DNA from 2 places in the Gordonia sp. HS-NH1 genome. Region 1 is predicted to be linked to the other one. Evidence: riboswitches for the same ligand, from Rfam matches in the RefSeq annotation. Region 1 holds a riboswitch; the other holds the start of a gene.
What was found. A riboswitch is a leader RNA that binds a small molecule or an ion and turns the genes downstream of it on or off. The one in region 1 is predicted to bind thiamine pyrophosphate.
Positions count from the first base shown of each region.

Region 2: another riboswitch for thiamine pyrophosphate. It lies ahead of thiC (phosphomethylpyrimidine synthase ThiC); the one in region 1 lies ahead of thiO (glycine oxidase ThiO).

Region 1 is NZ_LIYC01000021.1:68,683-75,890, forward strand. Features, by position in the region: gene AMD30_RS15245 (ABC transporter permease) at 1-523, opposite strand, end outside; gene AMD30_RS15250 (ABC transporter ATP-binding protein) at 520-1,443, opposite strand; gene AMD30_RS15255 (thiazole synthase) at 1,513-2,310, opposite strand; gene thiS (sulfur carrier protein ThiS) at 2,303-2,503, opposite strand; gene thiO (glycine oxidase ThiO) at 2,500-3,561, opposite strand; TPP riboswitch at 3,556-3,666, opposite strand; gene thiE (thiamine phosphate synthase) at 3,714-4,439, shown strand; gene AMD30_RS15275 (hypothetical protein) at 4,761-5,141, shown strand; gene AMD30_RS15280 (NUDIX hydrolase) at 5,164-5,646, opposite strand; gene AMD30_RS15285 (hypothetical protein) at 5,999-7,208, shown strand, end outside.
Region 2 is NZ_LIYC01000045.1:18,474-25,681, reverse strand. Features, by position in the region: gene AMD30_RS21125 (TIGR00341 family protein) at 135-1,100, shown strand; gene thiD (bifunctional hydroxymethylpyrimidine kinase/phosphomethylpyrimidine kinase) at 1,097-2,050, opposite strand; gene thiC (phosphomethylpyrimidine synthase ThiC) at 2,050-3,738, opposite strand; TPP riboswitch at 3,746-3,835, opposite strand; gene AMD30_RS21110 (GNAT family N-acetyltransferase) at 4,058-4,405, shown strand; gene AMD30_RS21105 ((2,3-dihydroxybenzoyl)adenylate synthase) at 4,506-6,176, opposite strand; gene AMD30_RS21100 (salicylate synthase) at 6,334-7,208, shown strand, end outside.

The sequences.
Region 1 (7,208 bases):
TCGCCACCGCGCCGGCCGAATGCCGCACGAGCGCACCCACGGCGAGACCGATCAGTGCACACAGCATCGCGAAAACCGGTGTGCCCCAGAGATGCCGGACGGTCTCGGGGCCGGTCAGCGAGACCCCGACGCCGGAGAGCACCTGTGCGACCACCACCGCGACGACGCACAGGATCGCCACCACCGCGAAGGAGAGTCCGCCGAACACGACCGCTTTCGCGATGAGAACCCGCGGGCGGCGCGGGATCGCGGCGAAGGTCGGGCGGATCGTACCGAAGCGATACTCCGTGGTGACACCCAGGATCGCCATGATCGCGAGAACCGCGACCCCGAACTGGTCGACGCCGATCAGGAAGTCGTCGGTGAGGGTGTCGGCCTCCCCGGGACTTCCGTACGAGGTCCCGGCGACGGCACCGAGCAGCACCGCGAGGCCCAGTCCCAGCACGACGACGACCCCGAGGCACCAGTACGGCGATCGGGTGCTGGCGAGTTTGATCCGCTCGGCGTTGATCGCGGCGATCACCGGTTCGCTCCCCCGTGGTAATCGACAGCGTGGGCTGTCATCGACATGAACACCTCTTCCAGCGACGCCGACTCGGCGGAGAGCTCATGCAGGGTGATGCCCGCAGCGGCAGCGAGATCGCCGACGTGATCGGTCGTGGTGTCCGGAACGCGCATCACCGGACGCCCCTGGCCGTCCGGGTCACCCGGGGCGGGGTTCAACCCCGCCGCCGCGAGCGCGGCGTGCAGCTGCTCAAGCTGCGGGCCGCGCACCCGGACCGATTGTCGTGCCCGCCCGGTGAACTCCGCGACCGAACAGTCGGCGATCAGCCGGCCCCGCCCGATGACGACGAGATGATCTGCGGTGAGCGACATCTCGGTGAGCAGGTGACTCGACACCAGCACCGTCCGACCCTCGGCGGCGAGCATGCGCATGAACCCGCGGATCCACACGATGCCCTCCGGGTCGAGGCCGTTGACCGGTTCGTCGAACAACAGCGTGTGCGGATCGCCGATCAGAGCACCCGCGAGCCCGAGCCGCTGCGACATGCCGAGCGAGAAACCGCCGGCGCGCTTCTTGGCCACCGAGGTGAGCCCGACCGTCTCGAGCACCTCGTCGACGCGGGCGGCCGGGATCTGGTTGCTCGCCGCCAGCCACCGCAGATGTGAGCGCGCACTGCGGTTCGGATGCACCCACCGAGCGTCGAGCAGCGCACCGACCTGACGCAGCGGATGGTCGAGGTCCCGGTAGCGCTGGCCGTTGATCGTCGCCGTGCCCGAGGTCGGACGATCGAGACCCAGCATCATGCGCATGGTCGTCGACTTGCCCGCGCCGTTGGGCCCCAGGAAGCCGGTCACCCGTCCCGGCCCGACCTCGAAGGTGAGATCGTCGACCGCGCGTTGACCGCCGAAGTCCTTCGTGAGATTCGCTACCCGCAACACGCCTCGACCATAGCCGTCGAATCCGGAGCGGCCCGGTCTGTCATTCGTACGGCCTGTCGCAGGCGCCCGTCAGCCCGGATCGCGGCCGGGCGAGGACGCGTGGGCCCAGAAGCGCTTGGGAATTCGGCCGGCCCGCCCGGCCAGCCGGCCCGCGATCACCGCGTGCCGCATCGCCGTCGCCATCAGTTCGGGATTCTCCGCGCGGGTCACCGCGGTCGCCAGAAGCACTCCGTCGCAACCGAGTTCCATCGCCAGCGCCGCGTCGCTCGCGGTGCCGATGCCGGCGTCGAGGATGACCGGCAGCGGGTCGTCGAAGCGGGTATGGCAGTCGTCGACGATCATCTCGATGTTGTGCGGGTTGAGGATTCCGAGACCGGTCCCGATGGGTGACCCGAGCGGCATCACCGCGGCCACCCCGAGATCGGCGAGTCGCGCGGCCAGAACCGGGTCGTCGTTGGTGTAGGCCAGCACGACGAACCCGTCGCCGACCAGGGCGGCGGCCGCGTCGACGAGTTCGATGGCATCGGGCATCAGGGTGCGTTCGTCGGCGACCACCTCGAGCTTGGCCCAGTCGGTCTCGAACGCCTCGCGCGCCAGCTGTGCGGTCAGGACCGCCTCGGCGGTGGTGTGACAGCCGGCCGTGTTGGGCAGCACGGCGATGTCGAGCCGGCGCAGCAGATCGAAGACCCCGGTGCCCGAGGCGGCGTCGACGCGGCGGACCGCGACGGTGGTGAGTTCGGTGCCCGAGGCGACCAGTGCGCGTTCCAGGGTCGCGAGATTCGACGCGCCGCCGGTGCCGGTGATGAGCCGGGACGAGAAGTCGCGGCCCGCGATCCGCAACGGGTCCGGTGTCAACTGGTCAGCCACCCTGCACCGCCGTGACGATCTCGACGACGGCGCCGTCGGTCATGGTGTGCCGGTCCCAGCGACCGCGCGGGACGACCGCGCCGTCCACCGCGACCGCGATCCCACGGTCCGGCAACCCGAGCCCGGCGACCACGTCGCGCACCGAGGCATCGGCGTCGACATCCATGCTCTCGCCGTTCACCGTGATACTCATTCCTCGACTCCTTCCAGGATCGACAGCACCCGCTCGGCGGTGCCCGGGGCGAGGACGATCCCATTGCGTCCGTGCCCGGTCGCCACGACGGTGCGTGCGTCCACGCGGGCGACGAGCGGCAACCCGTCGGCGGTGCACGGCCGCAGACCCGCGGCCGCTTCGGTCAGTTCATACGTCCGCAGTCCGGGCAGGACCTCGATCGCGTCGGCGAGCAGGTCGGCGACCCCACCGGCCTGCGGCGCCCGGTCGGTCATCCCCTCGGACTCGTACTGGGTGGCGCCGACGACGACACCGTCCTCGCGTGGCACCAGGTAGACGGCCCGACCGTGCAGACGTGCCCGGACGACGTGGGCGGGCGGGGGCACGGACCAGCGGGTGCGACGAAGCCGGAGGATCTCGCCCTTGGCCGGATGCAGGTCGGCGCCGGGCCAGAGGGCAGCGGTGCCGAGCCCGGCGGCAAGCAGGATCTGCCCGTCGGAGCCGGGGTCGTCGAGATCGGCCAGGGACCCGACGCGGGCGGTGGTGAGCTCCACGCCGGCCGTCGTGACCGCGGCACGCAACGCCTCGAGGAGGCGCCGGTTGTCCACGGACCACTCCCCGACCGCGCGATAGCCACCGACCAGACGAGAACTCAGCGACGGTTCGATTGCCCGGATGTCGCGGCCGGTCACCGGCTGCAACGCCGAGTCGGTGCGGGGTTGGCCGGCCCAGACGAAGTCGGCGAGGTGCCGCAGGTATTCGATGTCCGTGGCCGAGGCCGCGACGAACAGCGAGTCGGTGGCGGTGACGACCGCGGGGTCCTCGAGCCGCTTCACGAGCGCGGGCCAGAGCCGGACCGACTCCATCGACAGGGCGAGCGACGCGTCTTCGCCGGGATGTCCCTCGCCGAGCGAGCCGAGCATGCCACCCGCGACCCACGAGGCGCGCTCGTCGGTTCCGGCGTCGAGTACGCGAACCTGCCACCCGGCATCGGCCGCGGCCAGGGCGCACGTCAGCCCGATGACGCCGCCGCCCACCACCGTCAGGGTGCGGTGAGCAGTGTTCCGAGGGGAATTCACGCTGGAATCACCTTCCTTCGCCGGAATGACCCGGATCAGGTTCGACGGTCAGCGGATCGGTCCGCACTCTCAGCCCGGCCGGTCCGGGCTCCCGCGTGTTCGTGCGGTCCACCCTACGCGGGGGCGTCAGGCGTCCGGTTAGCCTGGTCGGCGTGACGACCCCGAACAACACCAGGTCAGGATCCGCGGATTCCGGCCACGCGACAGACCGTCGACGTCGGCTCTGCTCGGCCCGCCTCTATCTGTGCACCGACGCCCGACGCGAGCGCGGCGACCTCCTCGATTTCGTCCGCGCAGCGCTGGCGGGCGGCGTCGACATCGTGCAGCTCCGCGACAAGAACTCGCCGGGCGAACGCCAGTTCGGGACTCTGGAGGCGCGGGAGGAGCTCGAGATCCTCGCGGGACTGCGGGCGATGACCGACGCGCACGGCGCGCTGCTGGCGGTCAACGATCGCGCCGACATCGCGGCGCTCTCCGGCGCCGACGTCCTGCACGTGGGACAGGGCGACCTGTCGCCGTCGGCGGCCCGCCGGATCGTCGGCCGCAACGTCGTCATCGGCGCCTCGACCCACGACCCCGAGCAGGCCGCCGCCGCGATCTCCGACGAGGACGTCGACTACTTCTGCGTCGGCCCGTGCTGGACCACGCCCACCAAACCCGGCCGCGCCGCCGCCGGCCTCGACCTCGTGTCCGCCACTGCGGAGATGCTCTCGGGGCCAACACAATCGGCGAAACCGTGGTTTGCCATCGGCGGGATCGATGCCGGCCGCGTCGGCGAGGTCACCGCGCGCGGGGCCCGGCGCATCGTCGTCGTGCGCGCCATCACCGCCGCCGCCGACCCGACCGCCGCGGCCCGGGAACTCGCCGGGATGCTGTAGCGAGTCGTCATCAGGCGACGAAACAGGTTTGCCCGGTCGGTGCCGCGGGTCTATGGTGGACCGATCATGTTGTGCATCACGAGCATTCTCGTAACCCGCCGCAGCGGGGTCTGAATCTGACCGACCCCCCGCTGCGGGTCGGTTGCGCTCTCTCGTCGGTCACCCATTCTTCGACCGAAATCGGTTACCGAGATGCACCCTCTTCATCTGTCTCATCGATCCTGTTCGTGGCATGAGCACGACGACCGCCGCGGTGGCGATCTGTTCACCGAGCGGTACGGCCGTCCGCTTCCCCCTGGAATGCACGAGGAGGCCACCGGGATGACCTGGCAGGAATTCACCGACGAGTACTCCCGCGGCGGCACGATCCGGCTCGGGTCATGGTCGGTCGCGTCGTGTTCGGGCGACCTGGTCGAGTGCCGGGCGACGCTCGCGATCGCCGACCGCATCAGGTCCTGCAGCGCCGTCGCCGCCGGCCCGGTCGGTGCGATGACGTCGATCCTCCACGACGTCGGAGCCCCCGTTCAGATCGTCCGTCTGCATCAGCGGGTCGTCGACGGCGTGGTCACGACGTTCCTCCTGTGCGAGAACGACGGCCGCCACGCCTGGGCCGCCGGCGAGGGCGCGAGCAGCGACGAGGCGAACGTCCACGCGCTGGTCGCGGGCGCGAACCGGCTGCTGGACGGCGGACGGGTCGGCTGACCCGCCGACAGATCAGTTCAGCTCAGCTCTGGGGGTCGAGCATCGCGATGCGCTCGCGGAGGGTGGGCCAGGCGAGCCCGAACGCGGGGTGCAGAGGCAACTGGTCCACCCGCTTCTCGTCGACCCACCGCAGCTCGGTGGACTCGAAGTTGGCGACCGTGCGGACCGGCGTGTCGGTCTCGGCGATGACGGTCGTGTAGGTCCATCCGCCGGGCGATTCGTGGGTGACGACCGCCGCGACGACGCGCAGGTCGTCGCCGGTGATCCCGGCTTCCTCCTGGGCCTCGCGGATCGCCGTGTCGATGGCGCCCTCATGCGAGTCGCGGGCGCCGCCGGGCAGCGCCCAGGTGCCACCCTGATGCGACCACGCGGCGCGGTGCTGGAGGAGTACACCGGTCGTTCCCTCCGGCAGCGGCGCCCGCAACAACAGGCCTGCCGCGCCGTGGATTCCCCAATATCGTGAACCGTCGGGATCGATCACCCAGCCGTCGCCGTCGCCGCGCACCACGCCTCCTCGCATCCCGATCGCCTCGACCAGGTGCCTCCACCGTAAGTGAGACGCGCGCCACCTGCCAGGAACATCGCAAACCGCGGCCTACCCACCGGGTCGAGAACCGTGCGGAGACGCCGGTTTCACGCAGCGCGAGCCGAACGGCCGAGGTCGGCGACGCGGCGTCGGCCAGCCCGGAGGAACCCTGCCCGATGGCATAGGGTGAAACACGCACGACCCGGTGAACGATGACCCAAGTGACACAACACCTGGCGTTGATCGCCCGGCCACGCGAATCCGGAACGGGGAACCGGTGACCGTACGACCGCACCGGAGACGATCCAGCGTTTGAGAAGGGATCAGGTAGGTGACCGGCGACGCGTCCTCCGTGCGGACGGCGCTGACGCGTGGCGGTCGCACGATCCGGCCGGCGCAGGCCTCGCCTCCGATCCGCCAGGTGCTCGCCGACCGTCGCGAACTCGTCGCCACCGCCCGGGAACGCGCCCAGTCGCCCTTCCAGACCATCCGCCACTTCGCGGTCACCACCCCCGGCAAGCTCATCATCATCTGCGGCATCCTGGCGCTGGGCTGTCTGAGCACCGGGCTGTACGCATCGACGGTTCTCGAAGACCGCACCCAGACCCTGCAGCGCCTCATCGACCGGACCGAGCCGCTTGCCGAGGCCGCCCAGGTCCTCTACAGCTCACTGTCGATCGCCGACGCCTCGGCCAACGCGGCGTTCATCTCCGGCGGGCTCGAGACCCCTGATCTGCGACAGCGCTACTCGGATGCGTTGGCGACGGCGTCGTCGTCGTTGATCCTGGCGACCGGTACCTCCAGCGAGCCCGGTTCCGGAATGACGTCGGACCGGTCGGAGCAGGCGGTCAGCGCCGATCTGGATACGCTGTCGACGTCGATCCCGGTGTACAGCGGACTCATCGAGACGGCGCGGACCAACAACCGGCTCGGCAATCCGGTGGGGTCGGCGTATCTCGGACAGGCGTCGTCGATGATGCAGGATCAGATCCTGCCGGCCGCGCAGCGTCTCTACGAACGACGTTCGATGGCCATCGCCGATCCACAACAAACGCTGACCCGTCCGCCCTGGACCGTCTACGCACCGCTGCTGTTCCTGCTCGCCGCGCTGGTGCTGACGTCCCGCTATCTCGCGCGCCGGACCCGCAGGCGGTTCAACGTCGGGGTCGTCGCCGCCATCTTCGCCCTCGGCATCGGGACCCTGTGGCTGCTCGCCTCCGGCCTGATGTCGGTCGCCGCGACCAGCGACGCCCGCACCGAGGGAGCCGACCCGCTCCGCGACCTGACCGCTGCGCGCATCCTCACCCAGCAGGCACGGTCGGCCGAGACGCTGTCCCTCATCCGCCGCGGCGACCAGGGCGGTCTGGAACGCAGCTTCTCCGTCGCGACGAGCGAGGTCGGCACCATCGTCGACGACGTGCGCGACGGAACCGAGGACGGTGACAGCGCCGTCACCCCCGAGCAGCTGGACACGGTCACCGCGGCGCTGACGGAGTGGCGGCGCACCGACGCCGCCGTCCGCCGCTACATCCAGACCGGGA
Region 2 (7,208 bases), on a different contig from region 1:
CTTTCCGGGCGGCGTCGGCCACCGATGTCGCAGCGTCGTCGAGGTTCACCGGACATCTGCCGATCCGTCGATCGAGGAGCGCCCATGGGTTCGGTCATCAGAGAACTGTTGCCGCGGGCGGTGGTGAACCGACGATGCTGGACCTGATCCCGGAGAATCAGCGACGCACCGTCGACGAACTCGACGACCGGCTCGATCTGTCCAGCGGAGACGTACGGGCCAAACAGTCTGCCTTCTGGCTCATGCTGTTCCTGTCGAGTGTCATCGCGGCCGCCGGAGTCGCCTCGGACTCGACCGCGACGGTGATCGGCGCGATGATCGTCGCTCCGCTGGCCACCCCGATCCTGGGCGTCGGCCTCGGACTGGTCACGGGTCGTGGGCGGCTCGCGCTGACAAGCCTTCTGTATGTGGGCGCGGGGATGGTGATGGTGATCGTCATCGGCATCGCTGTCGCTCAAATCTTGCCGAATCCATCCACGGTGCTGGCGAACTCGCAGGTGGTCGGGCGGACGTCGCCGACCCTGATGGATCTTCTCGCTGCTCTGGCCACCGGCTTGGTCGGTTCGATCGCGGTGACCCGCCGTGATCTGGGCGATGTGCTACCCGGTGTGGCCATCGCGATCTCACTCGTGCCGCCGCTGGCGGTCACCGGGGTGTGCTTCGGCTCGGGTGCCCCGTCACTCGCGATCGGCGCGTTCATCCTGTTCGCCTCCAACATGATCGCGATGATCATCACCTGCACGGTCGTGCTGGTGTTCGCCAGGTATCACGACGTGGCGGACGTGGGGCGTCGTCGACGACGGCGAGCGTATGTGGTGCTCTCGGCCGCGTTCGTCCTCGTCACCGTGCCGATGGTCCTCAACTCCCTGTCGGCGGTGTGGGTCCGGCAGGTCCACGACGCCACGGAGCAGTGGCTCGCGGACACCCCGGGCGCCGAGGTGTCCGGGGTGACTTGGCACGGAGGCACGGCGACCATCTCCGTACTCGGTCCCGAGAAGCTGCCGCCTCTTACCGATCTCGAAGAATCCGTGCACGATCTGCTGCCCTGGGAGTCCGACATCGTGGTCATCCACGACGTCGGTGAGCGACTGGACGGCTAGGACGGCCTCTGATCCTCCGACCGGACGCCCAGTCGCCACAACGGATTGACCGGGCCGTGGCCGGCGCCCAGCGGATAGGCGGCCGCCAGGCAGCGGGTCACCCAACTCTTGGCGAAGGCGACCGACTCGGGGACCGGAAGACCGTGTGCGAGTGCGCACGCGATCGCCGCGGCCAGGGTGTCGCCGGCGCCGTGGTCGTGTGGGGTGTCGATGCGCTCATGGCTGAGCTCGATGAACTCCCCGCCGTCGTAGAGCAGATCCGGCGACTGATCCGACGCGCGCAGGTGCCCGCCCTTCACCAGCGCCCAGCGCGGCCCGAGATCGAGCAGCGCCCGGGCCGCATCGCGCTGGGAAGCCGCGTCGGTGACCTCGATCCCGGTGATCAACCGGACCTCGTCCAGATTCGGTGTCACCACGGTGGCGAGAGGGAACAGGTTGTGACGCAACGTGTCGAGTGCCGAGTCGGCGAGCAACTGGTTGCCGTGCATGGATGCGCACACCGGGTCGACCACCAGCGGGACGGATGAGTCCCGACCGATGCCGCTCCGGCCGCACTGCTCGACGATGGCCTCGATGATCGGCGCCGACGCGAGCATCCCGGTCTTCGCCGCGGCGACTCCGATGTCACCGACCACGGAGTCGATCTGCGCCGCCACGGTCTGTGGGGTGATCTCCTCGAATCCGGTGACGCCCAGCGAGTTCTGAACCGTCACCGCGGTCACCGCGACGCACCCGTGCACCCCGAGCAGGGCGAAGGTGCGCATGTCGGCCTGAATCCCCGCACCCCCACCCGAATCCGAACCGGCGATGGTCAGGACCCGAGTCGGAACAGACCCGGGCGGGCCGATCGGGAGCCCGACGAAGGCCTGCTCGTCGACTGTGCGCTGATTTCCGTCGACCGTGCGTTGATTCTCGTCGACTGTGCGTCGTCCTGCGTTGACTGTGCCCATCAGGCACCCCCTGCGGTCTCGAGCGGTAGATACACGCGGCTCCCGGCGTCGGCGAACTCCGCCGACTTCGCCGCCATGCCCTCCGCGATCGTTCGGTCGATGTCCTCGGTGGTCACGAGACCGTGCTCCTCGGCGTAGGCGCGGACATCCGCCGAGATCCGCATCGAGCAGAACTTGGGGCCGCACATGGAACAGAAGTGGGCCGTCTTGGCCGGCTCGGCGGGCAGTGTCTCGTCGTGGAAGGCGCGGGCGGTGTCGGGATCGAGGGCGAGGTTGAACTGGTCGTTCCAGCGGAATTCGAAGCGCGCCTTGCTGAGTGCGTCGTCGCGTTCCTGCGCCCGCGGGTGCCCCTTGGCGAGGTCGGCGGAGTGCGCGGCGATCTTGTATGTGATCACGCCGACCTTGACGTCGTCGCGGTCCGGGAGGCCGAGATGCTCTTTCGGTGTCACGTAGCAGAGCATCGCGGTGCCGGCCTGGGCGATCATCGCCGCACCGATCGCCGAGGTGATGTGGTCGTATGCGGGTGCGATGTCGGTGGCGAGGGGCCCCAGAGTGTAGAACGGCGCCTCCTCGCACAGCTCTTCCTCGAGGCGTACGTTCTCCGCGATCTTGTGCATGGGGACGTGCCCTGGTCCCTCGATCATGACCTGCACGCCATGGGATTTGGCGATCGTGGTCAGCTCGCCGAGGGTGCGGAGCTCGGCGAACTGCGCCTCGTCGTTGGCGTCGGCGATCGATCCCGGGCGTAGGCCGTCGCCGAGCGAGAACGTGATGTCGTAGCGGCGGAAGATCTCGCACAGCTCGTCGAAGTGGGTGTACAGAAACGACTCCCGGTGATGCGCCAGGCACCAGGCGGCCATGATCGAACCACCGCGGGAGACGATTCCGGTCACCCGCTCAGCGGTGAGCGGGACGTGGCGCAGCAGGACTCCGGCATGGACCGTCATGTAGTCGACGCCCTGCTCGGCCTGCTCGATCACGGTGTCGCGGTACAGCTCCCACGTGAGCGAGGCGGGATCGCCGTTGACCTTCTCGAGCGCCTGATAGATGGGTACCGTCCCGACGGGGACGGGCGAGTTGCGAATGATCCACTCGCGGGTGGTGTGGATGTCGGCGCCGGTCGAGAGGTCCATGATCGTGTCGGCGCCCCAGCGGGTCGCCCACACCATCTTCTCGACCTCGTCGGAAATCGAGCTGCGGACCGCCGAATTGCCGATGTTCGCATTGACTTTCACCGCGAAGCGCTTCCCGATGATCATCGGCTCGGACTCGGGATGACGATGGTTCGCCGGGATCACCGCACGTCCGATCGCCACCTCGGACCGGACCAGTTCGGCGTCGACGCCCTCCCGGGCGGCGATGAACCGCATCTCGTCGGTGACGATCCCGGCGCGCGCCCAGGCCAGCTGGGTGCTCGCGCCGTCGATCGGCTCGGGCCGGTGCCAGCTGTCGCGGGTGGGTGCGAGGCCCTGCTCGACGTCGATGCGCGCCGACCGGTCGGTGTACGGGCCCGAGGTGTCGTAGACGTCCAGATGCTCGCCGTTGGTGAGGTGGATGCGACGCTGCGGTACACGCAGGTCGTCGACCGAGAGATAGTGCTTGGTGCTGCCCTCGATGGGACCGAGGGTCAGGAACCCGGAATCGGCAGGTGCGCTGTCGGTGCGCGTGGCGGATACACGTGTGCCCATGGCGGTTCTCCCTACGCCGGCATTACCCGGACAGGTTCGAGCGGTCGGCGACCGCCCGTCGCCATCTCAGCCCTCGGTCATCGTGAGAGCCCCCGCGGTGTGTAGTTGTCGTGCGCCCGTCACCATACCTCGACTCGTCCGGAGCCAGGCCCGGGGCGGGAGTGAACCGTCTCGATCTGCGACGGCAGCGCCATCGGGGTCGGCAGTTACGGTTCCGTAAGGTAGCGTGTGACCCTGATCACAGACGGTGCCGGTGTCGAGCCGCGGCAGTCGCCCGTCGGCGATCAGATGTCCGCGATCAAGAGGTGAGGAGGGTCGGGTGCTACGTAAGCATCGTCAGCGACCACCACAGTCGGCGAAGTCGATCCTGCAACAGATCTCGCAGGTGGTGCACAACCCGGACCGCGACCGATTCGAACTCTGGGTCGCCGGTGACCTGGTCGGTGTGCTCGGCTATTCGACCGAGACGGTCGACGGTCAGACCACGATCACCGTGCTGCACACCGTGCTCTACGACGAGTACAGCGGACACGGCCTCGCCACCCGGCTCACCCGCACCGTCGTGCACCATGCCCGCGAGCAGGGCGCCCGCCTGCGGCCGGTGTGCACGTTCACCAAGCGCTACCTCGACAGCCATCCCGGGATAGTGACGCTCGCCCCGGTGTGATCGAGCGTCGGAGGGCACGTCGACGCCCTTCGTGGCTCGTCGCTATCGCTCCTCGCACCTCAGGGAGCAGGAGTCGTTCGTCGCTATCGCTCCTCGCACCTCAGGGAGCGGGCGGGCCGGCGAGCAGTGTCTCGCGAAGTACCTTTTTGTCGATCTTGCCGACCGCGGTGACCGGGAGTGTGGTCACGACGCGGATCACGTCCGGCAGCTTGAACGATGCGAGTCCGCGCCCGGTGAGGAACGTCCGGATCGTGGCGAGTTCGAGCGGCTGGGCCGGCGGGTGCTCGTGTGAGAGCACCACGGCGGCGCAGATCTTCTCGCCGAGCGCGTCGTCGGGAAGTCCGACCACGGCGACCTGCCGGACCGAGTCGTGCGCGAGGAGGTTCTCCTCGACGTCGTCCGCGGCGACGTTCTCGCCGGCGCGCACGATGGTGTCCTTGATGCGCCCGGTCACGGAGACGTGGCCCGACGGCAGTCTCGTGACCTTGTCGCCGGAACGATAGAACCCGTCCGGCGTGAACGACTTCTCGTTGTGCGCCGCGGCGCGGTAGTACCCGCGGATCGTGTACGGCCCCCGCACGAGCAGTTCCCCTTCGACGCCGTCGGGGACGTCGGCGCCGTCTTCGTCGACCACCCGCACCTCGTCGAGTTCCGACATCGGGGAACCCTGCACCTGATGGACCAGGTCGCGCGGTTCGCCGGGACGGGTGTAGCAGATCAGCCCTTCGGCCATGCCGAACACCTGCTGGACGACGTCGCCGAGGGCCTCGTCGAGGGCGACCGCATCGGGCTGGGCCAGTTTGGCGCCACCCACCTGCAGCAGGCGTAGCGAACTGACGTCCGCCGGCTCCCACTCGGTTGCCGCGCACCAGAGTTGCGCCAGGGCGGGAACGAGTGCCGTCACGGTGACTCGGTGCCGTTCGATGAGGTCGAACGTGTTGTCCGGACTGGGGTTGTCGGCGAAGACGACATGGCCCCCGACGCCGAACACGCCGAGGATCCCGGGGCAGCACAAGGGGAAGTTGTGTGCGGCGGGCAGCGCGACGAGGTAGGTGTCGTCGGCGGTGAGACCGGCGACGTCCGCCGACAGGCGCGCGTTGAGGTCGTAATCGTCGTGCGTGCGCGCGATGAGCTTCGGCAGGCCGGTGGTACCCCCCGACACCAGGAACAGCGCCGGCAATCCGGGGTCCGGGTCGGCCGGCAGCCCGACGGTGGCGGGGTCGGCGTCGGGAAGCGCCGCGAAGCGGCCCGGATCGCCCGAGATGAAGACCTGTGCGACCTCGGGTACCCGCGACTGCAGATCGGCCGCGAGGTCGCGGAAGTCGAATCCACGACGACCGTCCTCGCCGATGTAGGCGACCGCTCCCGCGCCCGCCGCGAGGTGCGCGATCTCGGTGATCCGATGCGCGGGCAGTGTCATCACCGGCACGACGCCTGCGCGCAGCAGGCCGAACAGCGTCACGGCGAAGTCGAGGGAGTTGTTGAGCTGCAGGACGACCCGTTGGGCCGGCTGCAGACCGGCGTCGACGAAACCCGCGGCGCGGCGGAGGGTGGCGGCGCGGAACTCGGCGTAGGTGAGCGTGCGCGGACCGTCGGTGGAGGCATCGGTCACCGCGGGAACATCGGGGGAGCGCTCGGCGGCGAGATCGAGGGCCGCGAACAGCGGGCGGTCGAGGAAGACACCCGCATCCCGGTACTTCTGTGCCTGGGCGTCGGCGTAGGGGGTGAAACCGTCGAGCAGATCGGGCACGTGGTCGAGGTGCGTCGGCATGAGTTCATTCAAACACAGCCAGGATAGGGTAACCTTACCGGTCGATACGGGACGGCGAACCGGCTCTCGACCCGCGGGGGGTTGTTTGATTAGGCTGCCCTAAGATTCCCTATGATCATCGGTGCTCGAGTGCATCACGACCGGAGGAACGAAGGACATGTCGCTGACAACCGAATCGCACGCCGCGCAGTTCGTCGACCTGCTCGCGCCTGCCTCGCCGCTGAGCGAGTCCGATGCCGCACGGATCACGGCGGCCTGGGCGGGCTCCGGGGAGTTCGGCGACCATGTCGTCTACGAGCGTGACCGGCGCTGGACGTTCGCGGCCGGTGTCCGTGCTCGGGTGGTAGTCACGCGGAGCGAGGTCGTCGTCGACGACCGGGGTGATCGGACGACGACGTCCTGGCACGGCGACCCGGCCGACGCGCTCGCCGCCGCCACCGCGTCGCTGTCGATTCCGGACTGGCGCGTCTACGGCTGGGTCGGTTTCGACTTCTGCGCGCCCTACCACGGCATCCTCGACCGTGTCCCCGAGGACACCGTCCTCGCGCACCTCATCGTCCCCGAGTTCGAGGCGACCGTCGATGCCGGCGGAGTCGACACCGGGTCCGTCGAAGCCGACCGCGCTCAGCGTCTTCTCGAGATCGCCTCGCAGGCAACCGTTTCGGCGCAGTCGCGACCGGTCGACGTCCAGTCCGACCCCGACGACTACCGCGGCCGGGTGGCGACCGCTGTCGCCGAGATCGAAGCCGGCCGGTACCAGAAGGTGATCCTCTCGCGCGCGGTCGACATCCCGTTCGACGTGGACATCCCCGCGACCTACGCCCGCGGCCGTGCCGACAACAACCCCGCCCGCAGCTACCTGCTCTCGCTCGGCGACCTGCAGGCCGCCGGGTTCAGCCCCGAACTCGTCGTCGCGGTGCACGACGACCGGACCGTGGTCACCGAACCACTGGCCGGCACAAGGGCTTTCGGAATCTCGCCCGAGCAGGACGCCGCGGCCCGCGCCGACCTGCTGTCCGATGCCAAGGAGAT